2 regions of the Paenibacillus sp. TAF43_2 genome follow, and region 2 is predicted to be linked to the other one. Evidence: riboswitches for the same ligand, from Rfam matches in the RefSeq annotation. Region 2 holds a riboswitch; the other holds the start of a gene.
What was found. Region 2 has a riboswitch for cyclic di-AMP ahead of AB4Z17_RS12335 (ubiquitin-like domain-containing protein). Riboswitches for the same ligand answer to the same signal wherever they lie in the genome.
Positions count from the first base shown of each region.

Region 1: another riboswitch for cyclic di-AMP. It lies ahead of AB4Z17_RS02535 (hypothetical protein); the one in region 2 lies ahead of AB4Z17_RS12335 (ubiquitin-like domain-containing protein).

Region 1 is NZ_JBFRDK010000006.1:11,134-14,542, forward strand. It holds gene AB4Z17_RS02525 (NAD-binding protein) at 1-53, opposite strand, end outside; cyclic di-AMP (ydaO/yuaA leader) riboswitch at 172-342, opposite strand; cyclic di-AMP (ydaO/yuaA leader) riboswitch at 434-632, opposite strand; gene AB4Z17_RS02530 (hypothetical protein) at 1,072-1,500, shown strand; cyclic di-AMP (ydaO/yuaA leader) riboswitch at 1,547-1,708, shown strand; gene AB4Z17_RS02535 (hypothetical protein) at 1,712-2,137, shown strand; gene metE (5-methyltetrahydropteroyltriglutamate--homocysteine S-methyltransferase) at 2,212-3,409, opposite strand, start outside.
Region 2 is NZ_JBFRDK010000043.1:64,729-68,137, forward strand. It holds gene rnmV (ribonuclease M5) at 1-349, opposite strand, end outside; gene AB4Z17_RS12335 (ubiquitin-like domain-containing protein) at 474-1,622, opposite strand; cyclic di-AMP (ydaO/yuaA leader) riboswitch at 1,871-2,051, opposite strand; gene AB4Z17_RS12340 (TatD family hydrolase) at 2,236-3,009, opposite strand; gene AB4Z17_RS12345 (HD domain-containing protein) at 3,027-3,409, opposite strand, start outside.

The DNA.
Region 1 (3,409 bases), on a different contig from region 2:
AATGATTGGCCAGCCTCGTTTAGACCAGCAACAATAATATGCTCTTCCTGCAACCGAATTCTCCTCCATATGGTAAAAAAGGCAACAAAAAAGAAGCCTTGGGATAAGAGGAACTTTTCCCGCGGCTTCTTTGCCCGCAGCAGAATAAGCCGCGGGAAGCACGATGGCTGTTGCCTCTCTCGAGTACACTTACGAGGTTAGCTGTCGGATTCGGGCCTTGAGAGTTGCCCTACGCTTGATCATTTTCAAGCGATTCACCCCATGAAGCGAAGTCGTGATTACACACGAATCGTTCGTTGGTTCCCCCGTTCCTGCTGCTGCAGGACTCAGCGTTTTCTTACATTTTGTAGCAAATTAAACTTTTTTGGGCACAAAAAACCACAGAGGTCTATGACACTCTGCGGTCGAAGTTAATCGATCACAAGCTTCATCATTCCTCTCTCGGTCCACGCTTACGAGGTTAGCTGTCGGATTCGGGCGGTGAGAGTCGCCCTACTTTGACCGGTATCCATGGCACCTGTCAAAGATTCACCCCTGCTCTGCGTTTGTTCGACTCTCACATCGAACAGGCGCATCGCGTCATTATTGGTTCCCCCGCTTCCGCTTTCACGGAAACTCAGCGATCAGTAAATCGAAACTTATTTATAAATCCTGTATCGAATATTACTCCTCGCTATAAATACTGTAAAGGCAGCCTGCTGCCTAATTTAGCCAGTTTCAGCCTTGCAGAGCGATTCGCAACGCTTACATTCATTTCGATCTCTCGATATCTCACTATTTCTCAGTTTTACTCTTGTTTTCAAAAATAGTGTTCATTCCCTTTCTAACGATTTTATGCGTGAATAATCAGATTTCTCTATAATCGAGAATGGAAGAGAATAAACGAGTATTTCGAAGAATTACCCTTTTTTTACTGGCATAACGAATGGATTTCTTTTAATTTGGCATATGGCTGCCTTTTCACGATATACCACAGTTTTACAATAATTCATTTCGGGTTTACCATAGACGGCAAGCCAATATGGCTGAGTATTGTCGGTGAATTATTCAAATCGAGGAGAGATCTCATTGATGTCTACACCAGTTGAAGTACCCTTGCCAAGCTTGGAAAATCATCCTGCTGCCTTGTTTGAAATTAAACGAATTCAAATGTTTGTGCTGCCGGCTTCCATGCTTGAATCTAATGGTTACCGTGTTTGCCTAAGGATCTCCACTGCTTATGGTCATGGCTGGAGTGAGCTGTTTATTAAAAAATCCGAGAAGCCTCGCGACTGGATCAGATGGAGCAGTATGCTGCTGAGATTCATCGGCACTCTTCCTCTTACTTCTCCTTTGGTTATTCAAACAGATCCAATGATGAAGGACGAGCGTATATATCATTTGTTTGCAGCCGCTGCTTTGCATATAGAATCCATTCATTACACTTTTCCAAACTGTGAATATGACCGTGAAGAGCATACTTTATTTAAACAAGCTGTCTCCTATGCATCGTTATTTTAAGCAGTTCTGATTTACAGATGCGCTAATGAAGGGTATAATTAAGAGTAAACTATTTACGCTGAATTTTTCGAATGAAAAAGCGGGGGAACCATCGCGATCGATCGAAATCGATTCGCAAGGGGTGAATCCAGGGATTTGTAACCCTGGTAGGGCTTTCTCTCTAGCCCGAATCCGACAGCTAACCTCGTAAGCGAATAAAGGAGAGATGTATATGTTGACAAATTGTGCACGAAATCTGCATCTTTTTACGGAACAGACCCCTTATTTATCTGTCACACGAATCGAGCTATTCGTCATTCCTGCTCTTGCCGTCGATTCTGCAGGCCACCGGGTATGTCTTCGTTTAACAAGCAATCAGGGCTTCGGCTGGAGTGAACTATTTGCCAGCGACACAGAAGAGCCCATTGACTTAGAACGATGGAGCGACCTGCTTCAGTCTTTTATCGGCAGCATTCCTCTACCACCTCTTAACCAGTATCACTATGACAAAACGGATCAGGATGGGCGCGTTCTCGACTTATTCGTCTCCGCCGTCAAGCATGTCCTAGCACAATCCGCCGATGCAGCCCCGTACAGCAACGACCATGAAGAGTCTGTTTTGCGTCAACGTTCCGTCTCCTACATCTCTTTGGATTAATTTCGTTCATAAGAAAAAAAAAGGCAGTCCAGAACAGATAACCTAGTTCTGGACTGTCTTATTGTATTTAGGGTTTAAACCTTCGCTAATGCAGCACGCTGCTCTCTGACTTGGTAAGTAGCCAGCATCATGTTGCGCAGTGAAGCAACCGTTTCCTCCATTCCGCGTGTTTTTAAGCCGCAGTCCGGATTGATCCAGAAGAGCGTAGGATCTAGCACTTTAATGGCGCGCTCGATCATGCTGACCATTTCTTCCACGGACGGTACACGCGGGCTGTGAATGTCGTAAACGCCCAAGCCAATGCCTTGGTCATAGGTGTTCTCCTCAAAGCTATGAATCAGCTCGCCATGGCTGCGCGAGGTTTCAATGGAGATGACATCCGCATCCAGCGCAAGAATGGAATCGATAATATCATGGAACTCACAATAACACATATGTGTATGAATTTGTGTTGTGTCACGCACAGCTGAAGTCGATAGACGGAACGCATGCACGCCCCATTTTAAATAAGCATCCCAATCACTGCGTTTAAGCGGCAAGCCTTCTCGCAAAGCTGGCTCATCAACCTGGATCATTTCGATGCCTGCAGTCTCAAGCGCCTTTACTTCCTCTGAGAGTGCAAGCGCAATTTGGTATGCGACCTGCTCGCGTGTGATATCGTTGCGGACAAATGACCAGTTCAAAATCGTAATCGGACCCGTCAGCATCCCTTTTACCGGACGGCTTGTCAGCGACTGCGCATACACGCTTACGGTTACTGTCATTGGTTCAGTAAATACAACATCGCCATAAATGACCGGCGGCTTTACGCAGCGGGAACCATACGATTGAACCCAGCCGCCTTTTGTAAATGCGAAACCATCGAGCTTCTCTCCGAAAAATTCGACCATGTCCGTACGCTCAAATTCACCGTGAACGAGGACGTCAATGTTAAGCTCTTCCTGGATTTCAATCCAATTTTTAATTTTATCGTTGATAAAGGAAGAGTAGTCCTGTGAGCTGAGCTCGTTTTTTCTCCATTTTTGCCTTGCTTGACGTACATCCAGCGTTTGCGGGAAGCTGCCTATTGTCGTTGTTGGAAGGAACGGCAAATTCCACTTTTGCTGCTGCAGCTTTTGTCTCTCCGCAAATGGATTCTGCCTCGTTGAAGGATGCGCCGATACCACTGCTGCATCAGCAGCTTGACGTTTGCGGGCAGGAGAAATGGATAAATGATGAATCCGCTCGCCGTTAAGCTTAAGCTCAAGCTTGCGCAGTTCTGAGATGTCCGCC
Region 2 (3,409 bases):
CTCCCGCTTCATCTGCCGATTCTGTACGGAGCTCAGAGAGCGCCGCACGAATAGCTTCGGGACTCGCATTTTCGATGCCGATGTCCCCTTTGTACAAAGCCTTCTCCTGCGGCAAAAAAGCATGCTTGCATCCTGGCGCATGGCGCGCAACAATCTTGCGAATGCGTTCTCCTGCATGATCAGGGTCTGTGAATATAATAACGCCGCGACGCTCATTGGCCAGCGCAATCCTCTTCAATACATCCTCACCGATAGCGGAACCATTCGTCTCTATGGTATCTGCATCTACCGCCCTTTTTATTGCAACGGTATCGTCTTTGCCTTCAACGACAATGATCTCTTTGATCACCAAGATCATCCCCTTCTACATAAACTGTATTAGACCCTTAGACATGCAAAAAGAAGAGGCAGTGCCTCTCCTTATGATGGCATATTTAATTGATTATTGCGATAAGATGATGGTAACCGCACAATTAGCTTGCAGTTGGTTTATTCGGCCCCAGCACATATACGGTGATGCCTTTTTTCCTGCCGAATTTGTTCGCAATCTTTGTACTATCAAAGTATACGTCGATTTTGTTGCCTTTAACCGCACTTCCTTTATCCTCAGCGCGGCGGAAACCGATTCCTTCAATATAAACCCACCAACCGATAGGAATAACCTTCGGATCAACAGCTATCGTCCGACCCTCTTGCACACGAGTGCCTGATGATGTAATCCCGTATTCCGGATGGCTTTCATCTTTGCCTGTTGAAGAGAGGTCTGCAGAATAAGCAGTCAACGTGACATTTTTAAGTACTTTTCTCGCCTTAAACGTTACACCGCTCTTCGTAAGCGAAGTAAAGCTCGGGCTCTTGTTTGAGAGCACAGATACTTTAGGCTCTTCCTTCTTCGTTCCGATGGCGACAACCTGATTAACCGCAGCGGTTTCAACCACTTTGCTGACCATCTTCTTCGATATAAGAATACCGTCCTCGTACTGCTTCTCGATACTCTCTACGATCAGACCTTCCTTGCCGGGTTGAACAAGCTTCTGCTTGCCCGCTTCCAGCGTTGGATCGTTCTTCTTCACAATAGAAAATGGCATTGCACGCTCTGTCTCAGCTACCTTCTTATCTACGCGAACGACGGTTACAGTCAATTCGTTGTCCAAAACGGTATGAAGCGGAGGTATTACTTTATCTTGACCACGAACTGGAATATGTAATTCCTCGATCGCTGCCTGCACTGTTCTCTCTGTCGTATATACAGTAGAGGTCTTGCCATCAGCCTTCACAATTACCGGTATCGCATGAGTCACCTCTATACGATCTCCGTCCTTTATTGCCGCATTAAGCGGTATGGACACCTCATCATGTGGTCCAATTGCGATAGCTTGTTCATCCAGTAGGCGTTGCAGGACCCATTGCTTCGTTTCCACAATGGTTTCTTGTCCGTTCACTACTACGGAGACGCTTTTGACAGCCGTTCCGTACAACAACACCAAAAACATGAAAGTCATAGCGATTGAGATAGTAGCACTCAAAAGAATCAAACGCAAGTTTTCACGCTTCCATCGCAATGCGAAAGACATGCTGGATGATCGTTTCCCATGGGTGTCCTTAACCTGGAGTATTCCCACTTCATCGGTCCTCCTTCATAGCCCCGCCGCCAAGTGTTACGCATGATACAACTGACGCGACTATAGTATATTGGCGTGCGAGCACGCAATCCAGTACTGCTATCGATCCTCCCACCCCCATCTTTTATCCCTATGTCGACAAATTCCCGATTATTCGAAAATAAAAAGAAGCCGTCGACAGAGGATCTGTTTCGTGGCTTCCCGGTTAAATGATTCACTGGGATACAGAAAAATGGATGCACGAGGTTGATCACTCTCTATAACGCTTGCGAGGTTAGCTGACGGATTCGGACAAGAGAGTCGCCCTATTCGTTACACAATGCTCATGGCAATGGCTTCGAAATTCACCCCTGAAGAATTCAAAATACGGTTTCAAAAACCGTACATGGTTCCCCCGCTCTCCGAATGGAGATTAAGCGTAAACTGGAAATCCAATACAAAATTTTATTGCTCTGAGATGAATCATACCTTCATACGAGGTCAATTGTAAAGATACGATAAAAGACGATTTAAGCGAAAAAGCAGGATAAAGCAGGAAAAAATAAGCGATTATCGCTATAAAAATTAGTTTTTACGCGATAAAGGTCTCTATTTCTCATTATTCCTCTCGTTTTTAGACAATACCAAAACATCTTCGACCGTTTTCAGTCGTAATTACGCCTATTTCTTCTACCGTTTTGCCCAATAATTCGGCTGCTGTCTCTGCAACTAAAGAGACGTAAGAGGACTCATTTCGCTTCCCTCTGAACGGGTGAGGAGTTAAATATGGAGCATCGGTTTCGATCAAAATTCGGTCGATCGGAACCTGCTTAAGCACCTCTTTTGGCACCCTTGCATTTTTGAAAGTAACGGGTCCTCCAAATGATATATAAAAGTTCATATCAAGACATTGTTTAGCCGTTTCCCAGCTGCCGGAGAAGCAATGCATGACACCGCCAACCTCTGCTGCATTTTCTTCCTGAAGAATACGAATAATGTCCTCATGAGCATCCCGATTATGAATGACAATTGGCTTGCCCACCTTGCGAGCAAGACGAATTTGCTCACGAAAAACCCTTTGTTGTACCTCTTTTGGAGAAGTATCCCAGTGATAATCGAGTCCAATCTCACCAATGGCGACAACCTTCTCATGCGCGCATAGACGCTCAATCCATTCCAAATCCTCTGGAAGCATATCTATACTGTCAACTGGATGCCAACCAACTGCTGCGTATATAAAATCATATTTCTCTGCTAGCGCCATCGTTGTAGGGATCGTTTCACGGTTAAAACCAATATTGACAAGCATATGCACGCCTGCATCCTTCGCACGCTGGATGACCTCGTCGCGATCCTCATCAAATTTTTCCGAATCTAAATGGGTATGTGTATCAAAAAGTAATGTCATGTTGATGTTATGCTCCTTCAATCGAGTTTGAAAAGCTTACGAAGTGAATCCGGCAATTGATGAATATTTTTTTTGAGCGGCTCTTCTGGATAATAGAGATGATATTGTCCTTGATGCAGGCCAGTAATAGAACGAACAATGTCGGATTTAGAGGATATTTCGCTTATATCTTCCAAACCATCTAACAACAAAATCGGCGCTTTTTCTTTCTTTTCTCCTTCTTTTTTATCTGGTCGATATACGTCATACGGCAGGTCAAATGGAAAATCGATTTCCATATGATAATCCGGATTCATTCCTATAGAAGAGAAACATTCGCTAATCTCATTTAGCAGCTCTTCATCCGGGTTTTCAAGCGTAATGTACTTATATAAATGCCTGTTCAGAAATCGTTCACATA